2 regions of the Pseudalkalibacillus berkeleyi genome follow, and region 2 is predicted to be linked to the other one. Evidence: a T-box and tRNA genes for the amino acid it is inferred to sense, from the RefSeq annotation. Region 2 holds a T-box; the other holds one or more tRNA genes.
The links. A T-box is a leader RNA that pairs with one kind of tRNA and senses whether it is charged. The one in region 2 lies ahead of alaS (alanine--tRNA ligase), so its partner is inferred to be a tRNA-Ala.

Region 1: it has a tRNA-Ala gene. The T-box ahead of alaS (alanine--tRNA ligase) is inferred to sense a tRNA for this amino acid. The anticodon was not compared.

What each region holds. Positions count from the first base shown of each region.
Region 1 covers NZ_JAKIJS010000001.1:2,323,813-2,330,735, forward strand. The annotation lists gene L2716_RS12215 (YhgE/Pip domain-containing protein) at 1-1,218, shown strand, start outside; gene L2716_RS12220 (alpha/beta fold hydrolase) at 1,264-2,100, opposite strand; partial or broken gene L2716_RS12225 (NUDIX hydrolase) at 2,112-2,505, opposite strand; gene L2716_RS12230 (AAA family ATPase) at 2,542-3,102, opposite strand; gene L2716_RS12235 (YfhE family protein) at 3,327-3,569, opposite strand; tRNA gene L2716_RS12240 (tRNA-Ala) at 3,705-3,780, opposite strand; gene chbG (chitin disaccharide deacetylase) at 3,845-4,573, opposite strand; gene L2716_RS12250 (YggT family protein) at 4,620-4,931, opposite strand; gene L2716_RS12255 (potassium channel family protein) at 5,018-5,773, shown strand; gene L2716_RS12260 (YugN-like family protein) at 5,770-6,174, opposite strand; gene L2716_RS12265 (glucose-6-phosphate isomerase) at 6,420-6,923, opposite strand, start outside.
Region 2 covers NZ_JAKIJS010000001.1:1,871,618-1,878,540, reverse strand. The annotation lists gene L2716_RS09950 (hypothetical protein) at 36-224, shown strand; gene L2716_RS18315 (hypothetical protein) at 238-372, shown strand; gene L2716_RS09945 (AI-2E family transporter) at 834-1,913, shown strand; T-box leader at 1,946-2,156, shown strand; gene alaS (alanine--tRNA ligase) at 2,242-4,878, shown strand; gene L2716_RS09935 (IreB family regulatory phosphoprotein) at 4,955-5,227, shown strand; gene ruvX (Holliday junction resolvase RuvX) at 5,237-5,656, shown strand; gene L2716_RS09925 (DUF1292 domain-containing protein) at 5,675-5,962, shown strand; gene mltG (endolytic transglycosylase MltG) at 6,249-6,923, shown strand, end outside.

The sequences.
Region 1 (6,923 bases), 450 kb from region 2:
CTTGCGGCTGGTGCAGAAAAGTTAGTTGCTGGTTTAGAAGAGTTTGGAGCAAAAAACCCTTCTACTCAAGTCCCACCATATGACGAATCTTATCAAAAAATTATAGATGGAGCGAAAAAAATCTCCAATGGATTGAACAGCTTATCATCAAAATCAGTCAAACTAAGTGATGGCGCGGTTACCGTTGCAGATGGCATCGACAATAAGGTAGTACCAGGCACCGCTAAACTTCATGATGGCCTCAATCAACTTGTAGAGGGGCAACAAAAAATCGATAACGGTGCTGCTAAATTAGAGGACGGCGCACAAAAGGTAGCAGACGGAAATGGAAAGGTAGAAACAGGTTGGAATGAGCTCATTACTGGAGTCTCAAAACTGGATACGGGTGCAGGAAAAATTGCAGATGGAAATGAAGCTGTAGATGAAGGTTGGAAAAAGCTATCTACCGGTGCTGAAAAATTAAATAATGGCGCAGGGAAAGTAAACGATGGAAGTGAAAAGTTAGCCTCTGGATTAAAAGAAGGTGCTGAAAAAACGAGCGGAATTGAAACAGGCGACGACAATGCTGGGATGTTCTCTTCTCCTGTAAAGCTGAAGAGTAAATCCGTAAACGAATATGAGCATTATAGAGACTCAACCGCACCATACGTACTAACCCTAGGGCTGTTTGTAGGCATTCTAATCATGTCCTTGTTCATCAAATTCAAACGTCCTGCACATACTTCAAGTATCGATTGGTTTATTACGAAATTCTTAAAGCTATCGTCCTTAGCAGTCGTTCAAGCGATTTTACTTATGTTGGTCGTTTTATTCGTACTCGGGGTTAACGTGACGAATCCAATTGGACTGGTGTTCTTTGCAATCGTAGTGAGCATTGTATTTTCAGCAATTGTCCTTTTCCTTGCATCACTCGGCGGAAACATCGGGCGATTCCTAGCGATCGGCTTTGTGATTTTACAACTATCGATAACAGGCGCAAACCTACCAATCGAAATGTTACCTAATTTCCATAGGTCCCTGAGCGAGTTTTTACCATTCACCTATTCCATTGCTGGATTCAAGTCCGTAATCACATTAAATGACTTAGGTGGAATGATCACGAACATGTCAATTCTACTCACATACTTAATCATCTTTGCCGGACTATCCTACGTCGTGTTTCTATTCAAAAAACAAAAAGCCCACAAAAGCAAGGATGCCGATGTAGTGTCCATGTAATAATTATCTGGACATCCCCATTCAAATGGTGGATGTCCTTTTTGTTTATTTCCATAACAAAATCTCACTAGCCACTTTTTCAGGTCGATCCCAGTGAATGTTGTGTTTCGTATTTTTTACACCAACGACTTTAATATTTTCAATACTCTTTTGGATACGTTCAATTCCACTCGTTCTCGATTGATCAAATGTAGGCACAGTCGCATGAAATAATAAGACAGGACACTTTATACATTCGAATGTAGTGGAGCACGGCTCTAGAAAGAACGCTTTAATCGTAGCTAAAAGACTGTTACGATCAGCCTTCAATATGTAACGATTCTCAATCTTTTTGAAGTTAGAAGAAATGGTTTCTTCGAGCACTCTATCCCATTCCTTTGTTGTGTATGTGCGGTAAAGTTGAATCACTTCATCCCACGATTCGTAACGGCTCGAATCTATAAAATCCTGCCACCCTTCTAGTGCCGTTTTTTCTGTCATTCCTCCAACATGTTCAGGAAATACATAACCCCCGTCTATTAAGATAACCCCAATGATTGTATGCTGAAATTTCTTGGTGATGTGTAAAGCAAGGTCTGCTCCCCATGAATGACCTAATATGTAAAAGGGCTTGTCTGTTAGATTGTGAATGACAGAAAATAATTTATCAGATAATGAAGAGAATCTATAATCCTCTGCCGTTAGCAAAGGGGCAGTTCCGCCATGACCTGGACTGTCTATTAAAATAAGATGAAAATCATTAATGAGATGATCGATCAGTCCTAAGAAACTATTCGAATCTCCAGTCATACCGTGAAGACAAACGAGTGAAGGAAGGCTGCTATCACCAAATTCAAACCCGTGGAAACGACATTGTTCTATGGTTATATTAAACTCCCTCATATGTCCCCCTTTCATTTATAGTAAGAATTGATATAGCTTCGGTATTCATCTGTTAAGCCTTCTGGGAGATGGTCTAAGTGAAAATATTTTATTTCTAATGATTCACTTTTATCGATGCTCATCTCACCTCTAACATCACTCGTTTTATATACTGCTGTTACAGAGTACAATTCATCACCATTTGATACTTTAAAGTAATAATCTGCTCCCGAAAAAACACCTAATAGATCCAGATGGCCAATCTCAAGTCCCGTTTCTTCTTTTACTTCTCTTCTAGCAGTGTCTTCTAAGCTCTCTCCTAACTCCATTAAGCCACCAAGTATCATTTAGGATTAATACAACTGAGCCAGTTAATATTAATGGCCTAGTCCCAACTAATTGTCTTAAGTCTTTTACATAATTCATTCTAAAACCTCACAATCATCTATGTAAAAAGGTTACTCATACTTGATTCGCGATATCAAGGATACTTTTTGTAACGGAAGGTATGTCATCTGTGGTTTTTATGACAAACAAATGGTTCGCTTCTCCTTCAATTGGTGAAGTAATCTCTTTTTTACTCGTTTCTTTCTGTTGTTTGATCAGTACTTCCTCAAATGTTGAAGCACTCCTAAAGATTGCTGTACTTCTTTCACTGTTTGCAATTCTCTCTTGAAGGACATGATCTGGAATATCGAAATCAACGAGTATGCTAGTAAATCCGTTCTTATGAAAATGGTCCAGCAAATTCAGACGCGTTGTGCGACCACGATTAGAGTTACAAAGAATAAGATGAACATTCGTTTGATCAACTGCATAATCAATAATGGTTTGAGTGAGCGCATACTTAATTGTATTTGGACCTTGCTTGGGTAGTAAGTGTTTGTAAAAAGTATTGATGAATTCCGCATGATTATCTTGATCAACCACTAGTGCGTTCTGTAATTGTTGTTCTAACGCTTTCGCAAATGTCGATTTCCCGCTATGGGTTTTACCAACTGTTATGATCACTAAACGCCTCATAAATGTAACTCCTTTAGTTGAACTTAAAATTTACTCATCTCTACTTTCGACTATTTTCCTTATCATTCCTTCTCTTCAGACAAACGTAAAAAAGCCGCCTCCCGAAGGAAACGACTTTTGAGGCTGTTGGGACGGTTCTTTGTTACAAGTACAGAAGAACTATCCACTCGGTAACCAAAAAGACCATCCTTAAATTTTTTGAGGATGGCCTTCAAATGATTACATTATTTTAATTTAGGATTTTCACTTTTCGCTTCTCTTACTTTTGGTTTACGATAACCACCAGCGATATCTGCTTGTTTAAATTCCTTCGCATAATGGACTTCTTGAGCGTCAGATAATTCTTCCCCTTTTATTGGTTGATACTGAGTGTTTTTTGCCATTGTGCTCATCCTTTCTTCTGGAATCTGGTTATATTCATTTTCTACCCTTAAGAAAAATGTGATAAACATAAGTAAATGTATCATTTAAAAAGACCCCTACCTAAAATGCAGTCAATTTCATAAAGATTGCTTCCCTATATTTTCTCTTCAGACAAACGCAAAAAGCCGCCTCCGGAAGAAAGCGACTTTTATATAAGGTGGTCATTTAAGGTTTATACTTGGTGGAGCATAGCGGGATCGAACCGCTGACCTCTTGGCTGCCAGCCAAGCGCTCTCCCAGCTGAGCTAATGCCCCATTTTGGGATTTTTGCAACAAGATGAGTATAGCACACCTTTTTTGAAATGAGCAATATCTTCCATTAGAGAAGCTGTATTTTTTCTTTATTGAGCTTTGTGTTCATCAAAATCGTTAATTCATCTGCTCTTTTTACATGATAGGATGAGCCATTCAATAATGCTTCATCTACATAGGCGGGGTGACACATGACTTCTACTGATGTCCCGCCCTTTACTCTATTTTGTAACTCATCAAAATATCCTTCATGGACACCATCCTTATAAAAGTCTGCTAAGAAAATATCCGTCAATAGCCGCAAGTCTGTCTTCTTGTCTCCAAATACATTCCTCACAGGTAATCCATATTTTTCAGATAACCGTTTTACAACTGATAATAACTTGCTCTGTCCGTGAATATGGTGGTGGCTATCCATGTGTGTTGGGACTAATCCCGTTTGCAAAAACGCCTCAATTTGAGCGGACCACTCCATTTCAACGTCCTCAACTCTTACCTCTTCAATTCTTTCAAATTTCCTCGTCATTCGAAATGTTCCATCATCACTCGTTAAGGAAGGTACCTTTGGAGCGAGCGCTTTTCCACATGTCAACGTCAAATGAACCCCGACCTTTAGATCCGGATTTTCTTTGGCCAATTCAATTGCTTGATCGGTGCCTTGCATGTTCATGAGCATCGTTGTGGAATTAACAATCCCATGCTTATGTGCATCCATTATTCCGTAGTTCACACCTCTAGAGTAGCCGAAATCATCAGCATTCACGAGTAACTGTATCAATGAAATCGCACCATCCATTCTTAGTGTCTTATCTTTATTATACGCCGAATGGATCGGTTATCCTTTATCGTCTCCGATTGTCGCCACCTGAATTGAGCATTAGTATAAACTGCACAAGGAAGTAAGAGAGAAAACCATACACAATTAATGCAAAGATACTCGTTAATTCTAGTTCATATTGTCCTTGTATCATTGGAGATGGGAAAATATTTCTGAATGGTGATAGCAAGGGCATCGTCAAATTATAAATCCATTGGACAAATGGCGTATACGGATTTGCCCCGAAAAGCTTCAATACGATTCTGAGTAAAATAAGTGCTTCAATGATTCCCATGAATAGATTCACTAAATACACTAGAAAAGGTCTTTTCCTCATGATTCACACCTCCTTTATTGCGTTTCTAACGGACAGGTTATGGTTATACTTTTTGTAATGACATTTTTTGAAACCTAGGTGACTTTATGAAGACGATCACAGCGCATTATCTTCGACTACCCGCTATATTAAGATTAATTATCATAGTGTTAACGGTACTTTTTCTATTTGGGACAATGATGCATTATATTGAGCCTGGTAACTATCGTACAGTTTTTGACGGTATTTATTGGGCTGTCGTCACTGCTGCAACTGTCGGTTATGGCGACCTTGTTCCGAAAACATTGATCGGAAAAGTAATGACTATATTATTGATATTTTCTGGTACGACGTTTATCACTTATTTTTTCTCACAAATGGCTACTTATACGGTGAAGCGTCAAAATGCACTCATGAAGGGTGATATGGATTACCAGAAAAGTGGTCATATTGTCGTCGTTGGCTGGAATGAACGGACGAAAACATTGATAGAAAAAATTAACGAAGATACACCTGATCAACATGTAGTATTAATCGATCGAACGATTAACAAGAATCCTTTTCAGAATAGTAATGTGCACTATATTCACGGAAAGTCCTATGAGGATCAAACGCTTGAAAAGGCAAATGTGCAATTTGCGAAAATAGTCTTCATTACTGCAAACAATCAAGTAAGTGAAGAACAATCAGATATGGATTCAATCCTTACATTAATAGCAGTGATCGGCATGAGTCCCGTCGCGAAAACGATTGTTGAGATTTTAACATCCGCTCAAGTCGAGAATGCGAAGCGGGCAGGTGCCACAGAAATCATTCACACTTCAACCATTGTGAGTTCTGCACTCTTTAAGAGGATGGATTAATCGAGAAGCTGTTCCTCTAAGTGACGAACCATTTTTTCACCGATTCCCACCCATTTCTCATCTATTGATCCATCTGGATCTTGAGGTTCGGAAAATTGATTTATTGATGCGGATGCATTTCCTACCGATACATTGTCATCCAAACCGCGTTGGTACACATGATGAAGCAAGTACGGTGTACCCATTTGAACGATGCAATCATTTTTATCTAGCATGCCTTTCACAGAACTAAACGGAATGCGGAGGTACATGTAGCCCTCTTCGTCATCCAGTTTGTAGTCAAACGCACCATGGTCGTATTCCCAGCCACCGCCAATATCATAGCCTAATGGTTTTAGCGTGTATTCCAGTTCATTCAGTTCATATTGCTCGCCTTCTAGCTTGGAGCGAATTTCCTTCATACGTCGTTTCTCCCTTCATATAAATCATTACTTTTATCGTGTCCATTCCATTTTCATTTCATGAATCAATGTTGGATTTGTCCGATAAATTTGCTTGTTGCACGATAAACCCTAATGTTCACACGATAAAACCTGAGTTTTGCACGATAAAACTTGAGTTTTGCACGATAAATCATTGATCTTGATCGATAAAACATTAAAAAAACCGAACTGATGGTTCAGTTCGGCTCTTCATTATTCATGGTTTATTTAAGTCGTCGTTCTAATTCTTGTTTTAAGTCTTCAAATCCTGGTTTACCTAGTAGTGCGAACATATTCTTCTTATAAGCTTCTACTCCAGGCTGGTTGAATGGGTTTACGCCGAGCAAATATCCACCGATTGCACACGCTTTTTCAAAGAAATACACGAGGTAACCGAAATGATATGCATTCAATTCAGGAATGTTCACCACAAGATTCGGCACGCCGCCATCTGTATGGGCGAGTAATGTTCCTTCATATGCTTTCTCGTTAACGAAGTCCATCGTTTTCCCGGATAAAAAGTTTAAGTTATCGAGGTTCCCTTCGTCTTCTTCAATCGTCATTTCCTTACGCGGCTTTTCAACGTTCAAAATCGTTTCGAACAAGTCGCGACGTCCTTCTTGTACGTATTGTCCAAGTGAATGAAGATCCGTTGAAAAATCTGCTGCTGCAGGGAAAATCCCTTTATTGTCTTTTCCATCACTTTCACCGTAAAGCTGCTTCCACCA
Region 2 (6,923 bases):
GAATGTAGTTGATTATTAATGAGGAGGAACAACCAATGAGATGTCCCAATTGCCAATGCAAAGATCTTGGTAAGATCGGGGTGGAACAATATTATTGCTGGGGATGTTTTATCGAACTGGCTGTTGTAGAAGGGAAGTTAGCACTCAATCAAGTTGAAGAAGATGGTAGCTTAACTTCGCTAGACGACCTTTTCGAGGATGACGATTTAAGTATCCCAATGTAAGAAGGTGATGAGGATGAATCGTGCATTTCTGACGATTGCAACAACATGTGCAAGTGCTTATTTAATTAAATCACTTTATGATAATGGCACAATATCGAACAAAAAGGTGAAACGGTTACGTAAACGTATTGCAAAAGCTATTTATTAAAGAAGAGCTGACGTTCAAAAGAATGTCGGTTCTTTTTGATTACAGTGGTCTTTAATTTACGCTGTTTTCGGATACATTGTTGTTCATGTGATAGGTTGTTGGAATACACTTCGCTTTCCACGGACGACCATCAAGCCTCACTTCCACAGGATGTGGTGACTTCGACGTTCACCACAGGACGTGGTGGTATTTAGTCGAAGATCCTTTTGTACTAGCTCTGCGGGGTCTCGATTTGGCCGCTGCTCCCGTAGGACAAGGAACACTTCGGCAGCGTAACATCGCACGAAGAAAATGCGAATTTCATTTTTGAGGAGTCTCGTGTATTTCAACAACTCATTCCGTGCGCAATGATTACTTAATAGCCACAATCCTTTAGAAATGAGCTTTAATTTAAGAGTATAGTGATACCGTTTATGTGCACGTTAAGAAGAAGGAAAAACATCGAATGAGCGGTGGAGACTATGAAGAAATGGTTTACAATTGAAGCACTCGTTCGTCTGGGCATGGTTTTGCTACTTTTGCTCTCTCTTTTTGTATTGATGAAGCTGGGTCCCTTTTGGCATCCCATTTGGGATATTGTGAAGTCTATTTTTGTCCCGTTTTTCATTGCAGTTTTCATTACGTACCTTTTACATCCGATTGTAGAATGGCTTCATGGTAAAGGACTACCGAGAGCGATTGCCATACTCATTATCTATTTGACATTCTTTGGTGGGACAGGTTTTCTAGTTTTCAAAAGCATTCCCTACCTCGTAACCCAGTTGAAAGATTTAAGTAATCAGCTTCCGGTGCTTTCAGATACGTATAAGATGTGGGTGAGGGAATTCTATGAGCGAACGGATCATCTTCCAGAAGCCGTTCATACTGAATTTGAACAAACACTTCATGCAACTGAACGATATTTAACCAAACTGATTGAAAGTGCATTAGGGCTAATCAAAACAATTTGGAGTAACCTCTTTTCTTTACTAGTTATACCTTTTCTCGTCTTTTATATGTTGAAAGATGTGGATTTAATTAATAAAATGTTTTATAACCTTACTCCTAAAAAGTGGCGAGAATCAGGAAAGAATCTTGTGAAAGATGTTGATCAGTCTCTTGGAAATTACATTCGGGGACAGTTAACGGTTGCGGTTGCATTAGCGATATTAGCTGTAGTTGCATTCTGGATCGCGGGTGTTCCCTATCCAGTTATTTTGGGCTTGATTATAGGGGTTACCGACTTTATTCCATATTTCGGACCCATCATTGGCGCGGTACCTGTTGCCCTGATTGCTGCAACAATTTCAGTGAAAAAATTAATCATCATATTGGGGATTTTGTTAGTGCTCCAATTTATTGAGGGAAATATTCTCGGACCTTTAATTGTAGGTAAGTCGTTGCATATTCATCCGATTATGATTATTTTCGCGCTATTAATTGGCGGAGAAATTGGTGGCGTGTTGGGCTTACTATTAGCCGTACCGATATTTGCTGTTGGAAAAGTCATTTTTCTTCATTCGAGGGATCATTATAGAAATATTGACAAGGCTAGAGGCTAAGTCTATAATTATCCAAAGTAAACGATGTATAAATTAACGTGATGATGGAACGAGTAAGTTGAAGCCCTTCCTAAAGAGAAGAACCTCCTTGGCTGAAAGAGGTTTTGGAAGAAGAGTAACTGAAGGCTATTCCGGAATGCAGGGGAAAACCTGCCGGCGCACACCGTTAATGTGCTCGAGGTGATGGATACATAAGAGTATTCGTAACCAGGGTGGTACCGCGTGATAACTCTCGTCCCTGTAGATATACAGGACGGGAGTTTTTTTGTATTTAGCTTTTTTTAACGATTATTGAAGCTCTGTATTTATTAAAGGAGGGAAAAACACAATGAAAACATTAACGTCAGCTCAAGTAAGGCAAATGTTTCTTGATTTTTTCAAAGAAAAAGGACATAGCGTAGAACCGAGTGCATCTTTAGTACCTCATGAAGATCCATCTTTACTTTGGATCAATAGTGGAGTTGCGACATTGAAAAAGTACTTTGATGGTCGTGTCGTTCCAGAGAATCCACGTATTGTAAATGCTCAGAAATCTATACGTACAAACGATATTGAAAACGTAGGAAAGACTGCACGTCATCACACATTCTTTGAAATGCTAGGAAATTTCTCGATTGGAGATTATTTTAAGAAGGAATCGATCCACTGGGCATGGGAATTTCTTACGAGTGAGGATTGGCTTGGAATAGATCCTGAAAAGTTAGCTGTTACCATTCACCCAGAGGATGATGAAGCACATGACATCTGGCATAACGAAATTGGTCTTCCAAAAGAGAAAATTATTCGACTTGAAGAGAACTTTTGGGATATTGGCGAAGGCCCGAGTGGTCCGAATACTGAAATATTCTATGACCGTGGAGAAAAATACGGAAATGATCCGAATGATCCTGAACTATTTCCTGGTGGGGAAAATGAACGTCATCTAGAAATTTGGAACTTGGTTTTCTCTCAATTCAACCATAATCCAGATGGAAGCTATACACCACTGCCTAAAAAGAACATTGATACGGGGATGGGGCTTGAACGTGTAATATGTGCGCTACAAGATGCGCCAACTAACTATGAGACAGATTTGTTCATGCCGATGATTGAAGCAACTGAAAAGCTTTCAGGTGTTAAGTACGGTACAAGTAAAGAACTAGACACAGCATTTAAGGTTGTTGCGGACCATATCCGTACCGTATCATTTGCTGTTGCTGATGGTGCATTACCTTCAAATGAAGGAAGAGGGTATGTACTGCGTCGCCTTGTAAGAAGAGCGATTCGATTTGCTAAGCAACTGGACATCAGTAAGCCGTTTATGTTTGAGCTCGTACCGGTTGTTGCCGATGTTATGAAAGACTTTTATCCAAATGTACAGGAAAACACTGACTTCATACAGAAAGTTGTAAAAAATGAAGAAGAGCGATTCCATGAAACGATCAATGATGGACTTGCAATCTTGTCAGAGATGATTAAGAAGGCAAAAGGGAAGGGTCAGTCAGAGCTTTCAGGTTCGGATGCTTTCAAACTTTATGATACGTATGGTTTTCCATATGAACTTACCGAGGAATATTTAGAAGAAGAAGGAATGACAGTCAACGTTGAACAATTCAAGGTTGAAATGGAAGCGCAGCGTGATCGCGCAAGGTCAGCACGTCAAGATTCAGGCTCTATGCAAGTACAGACGAGTGTACTAAGTGATATCGATGTTGATAGCACCTTCATTGGTTATGATCAATTGACAACTCCTACTAAGGTAAGCGTCATTGTAAAAGGTACTGAAACTGTACAAGAAGCAAATGAAGGTGAAGAGGTTCTCGTGGTCCTTGATCAAACACCATTTTACGCTGAAAGTGGAGGCCAAATTGCAGATAAAGGTACACTATCAAACGACCATGTCTTTGCTGTCGTAAAAGATGTACAAAAAGCGCCGAATGGTCAAAACCTCCATACTGTACTAGTCGAGCAAGGGACTTTGAAAGTTAAAGATGAACTTAAAGCTAATGTGAATGAAGCAAGCCGCGCAGGTATTATTAAGAACCATACGGCAACACATTTACTTCACCAAGCGCTAAAGGACGTTCTAGGTAAGCATGTAAACCAAGCAGGCTCTTTAGTAACACAAGACCGACTAAGATTCGACTTCTCACATTTCAATCAGGTTACTCCGGAAGAAATCGAAAAGATCGAGTCTATCGTCAATGAAAAGATTTGGAGCACAGTACCTGTAGAAAAAATGGTTAAGCCAATTGAAGAAGCAAAAGCAATGGGTGCGATGGCATTATTCGGTGAGAAATACGGTAGTGAAGTACGTGTCGTTCAAGTTGGGGACTATAGCTTGGAGCTCTGTGGAGGATGTCACGTTCAAAACACTGCTGAAATCGGTCTTTTCAAGATTCTTAGCGAGTCTGGAATCGGGGCAGGTACACGAAGAATTGAAGCCGTTACGAGCGAAGGAGCTTACCGCCACCTAACGGGTCAAGTAGGTGTATTAAAGGACACAGCTCAACTATTGAAATCAAATTTGAATGATGTACCTTCTAAAGTTGAACATATCCAGACACAAGTTCGTGATTTACAACGTGAAAATGAATCATTGAAAAGTAAGCTAGCAAATATTGAAGCTGGATCATTACTTGATGAAGTTGTAGATGTGACAGGTGTGAAAGTACTTGCAAAGAAAGTTTCTGCAAGTGATATGAACAACCTAAGGTCAATTGTAGATGATTTGAAGAACCAAATCGGCAGTGGTATCGTTGTCCTAGGGTCTGCGCAAGGTGAAAAAGTAAATATTGTAGCAGGAGTTACGAATGATTTAACGAAAGAGGGTTATCATGCAGGGAAACTTGTAAAGGAAGTCGCTTCTCGTTGTGGAGGCGGTGGCGGAGGACGTCCAGATATGGCTCAAGCAGGTGGAAAACAGCCTGAACAACTTGATGAAGCATTAAATTATGTTTACGAATTCGTCAAATCCATTTCCTAAACCTGTATCAGTAAGGTACAATGGAAGTAGATAAATCGGGGGCTTCCAAATATATTCCCTAAAGAGAGGTGTCAAGATGAGCTCATTTGACAAAACGGTAAAATTTAATTTTCACGATGATTCAATGGATACCAATGTCAAAAATGTGTTGTTGTCGGTGTATGATTCCTTACAAGAGAAAGGGTATAATCCCATTAATCAAATTGTGGGATACTTACTTTCTGGAGATCCAGCTTATATACCACGTCATAATGATGCGCGTAGTAAGATGCGGAAACTTGAACGTGATGAATTAATTGAAGAACTTGTTAAGTCTTATCTCGTCCAGCACCAAGAAAGTGAGAGATAAAATCAAACAATGAGAAAATTAGGTTTAGACGTGGGTACGAAGACAATAGGCATCGCGATGAGCGATGCCCTTGGTTGGACAGCACAAGGAATTGAAACGTACCGACGTAAGGGAAACATTGATGAGGATTTAGCTTACATTCAAGAGCTCGTTCAATTACACGATGTGGACAAAATCGTTGTCGGTTTTCCGAAGAATATGAATGGGACAATTGGTCCTAGTGGAGAAATGTGTCAAGAATTCGCCCGACAAATCGAGGATACATTAAATATATCTACGGTATTATGGGATGAGCGATTGACTACGGCTGCTGCTGAGAAAATGTTGATTGAAGCAGATGTGAGTCGGAAGAAACGAAAAGGTGTCATTGATAAAATGGCAGCCGTTTTAATCCTGCAAGGCTATTTAGACAGCCCAGCAGCAAACTAAAGAAGAAGGTGTTTTGACATGACTGAAGAAGAAAAAGAGCGGATCATCATTCCAGATGAAAATGGAGAAGAACATTTATTTGAGGTACTATTCACGTTCGATGTAGATGAGTCAGAAAAATCATATATGGTACTTGTACCAGCTGAAAGCTCTGAAGACGAAGAGGATGTAGAAGTATTTGCATTCCGATACGAGGAAAAAGGCGAAGAAGATGACGATATCGAACTATTCCCAATTGAAACAGATGCAGAATGGGATATGGTTGAAGAAATGCTAAACACATTCCAAGATTCTGAAGAAGAATAAAGTCAAGGGCTACAAATTAGTTCCTTATGAAGAACAAGATCAAGTAGAACGCGCTACTTGATCTTGTTTTTGTTTATTGTAGCTCTTCCTATATTTCCATTCCCCCTAAACAGTGAGTAGAGCCTCCCCTTTAATGTCGACGGTCACCTGAAAAATGGTTAATTATACTAAAAGTTGACTGTTTTTCTCACACCCATCTTTCGACAATCTATAAAAAAATTGCTGGAAATTAGCTGAATTATTCCTAAGATATAGTATAATAGGGAGGATGAGAGGGGGATGTTTGGTGCTTCAACCAAATCTTGATCAAGAAACCATTTTACGCCGCAACCATGAGGCAAAGGTTGTAAGGAGAGTTGTATTACTTGTCCTAGCGATCTTGATCTTTTCTATTATAGGACTCGGTATAGGTGGTTATGTATATATAAAAGGAGCGTTAGAGCCTGTTGATGCTTCGAGCAAAAAGCCAATAGAAGTAGAAATACCTATTGGAACGTCAACAAGTGAAATAGCCAACAAGCTTGAAGAAAAAGGGGTTATAAAAAGTGCGCTCGTTTTTAAATACTATGTTAAATACAAAAATGATAATGACTTTCAAGCGGGGAATTATGAACTAACAAAAGCGATGGAAATGAAAGACATTATTCTTTCATTAAAAGACGGTAAAGTTTACAAAGAACCAGAAATGACAGTCAGAATTGCTGAAGGACTAAGAATTCCACAAGTTGCTTCAAAAATAGCGGAGCAAACGGAATATACAGAAGATGAAGTCCTTAAAAAGATGCAAGATAAAAAGTATATTCAATCATTGGTAGAGAAATATCCGGTACTCGGTGATGAAATCTTAGATGAAAAAGTGATATGGCCATTAGAAGGGTATTTATTCCCAGCGACCTATGAATTTTTCAAAAAAGATCCATCTTTAGAATCAATCATAGAATCCATGGTAAGTAAGATGTCG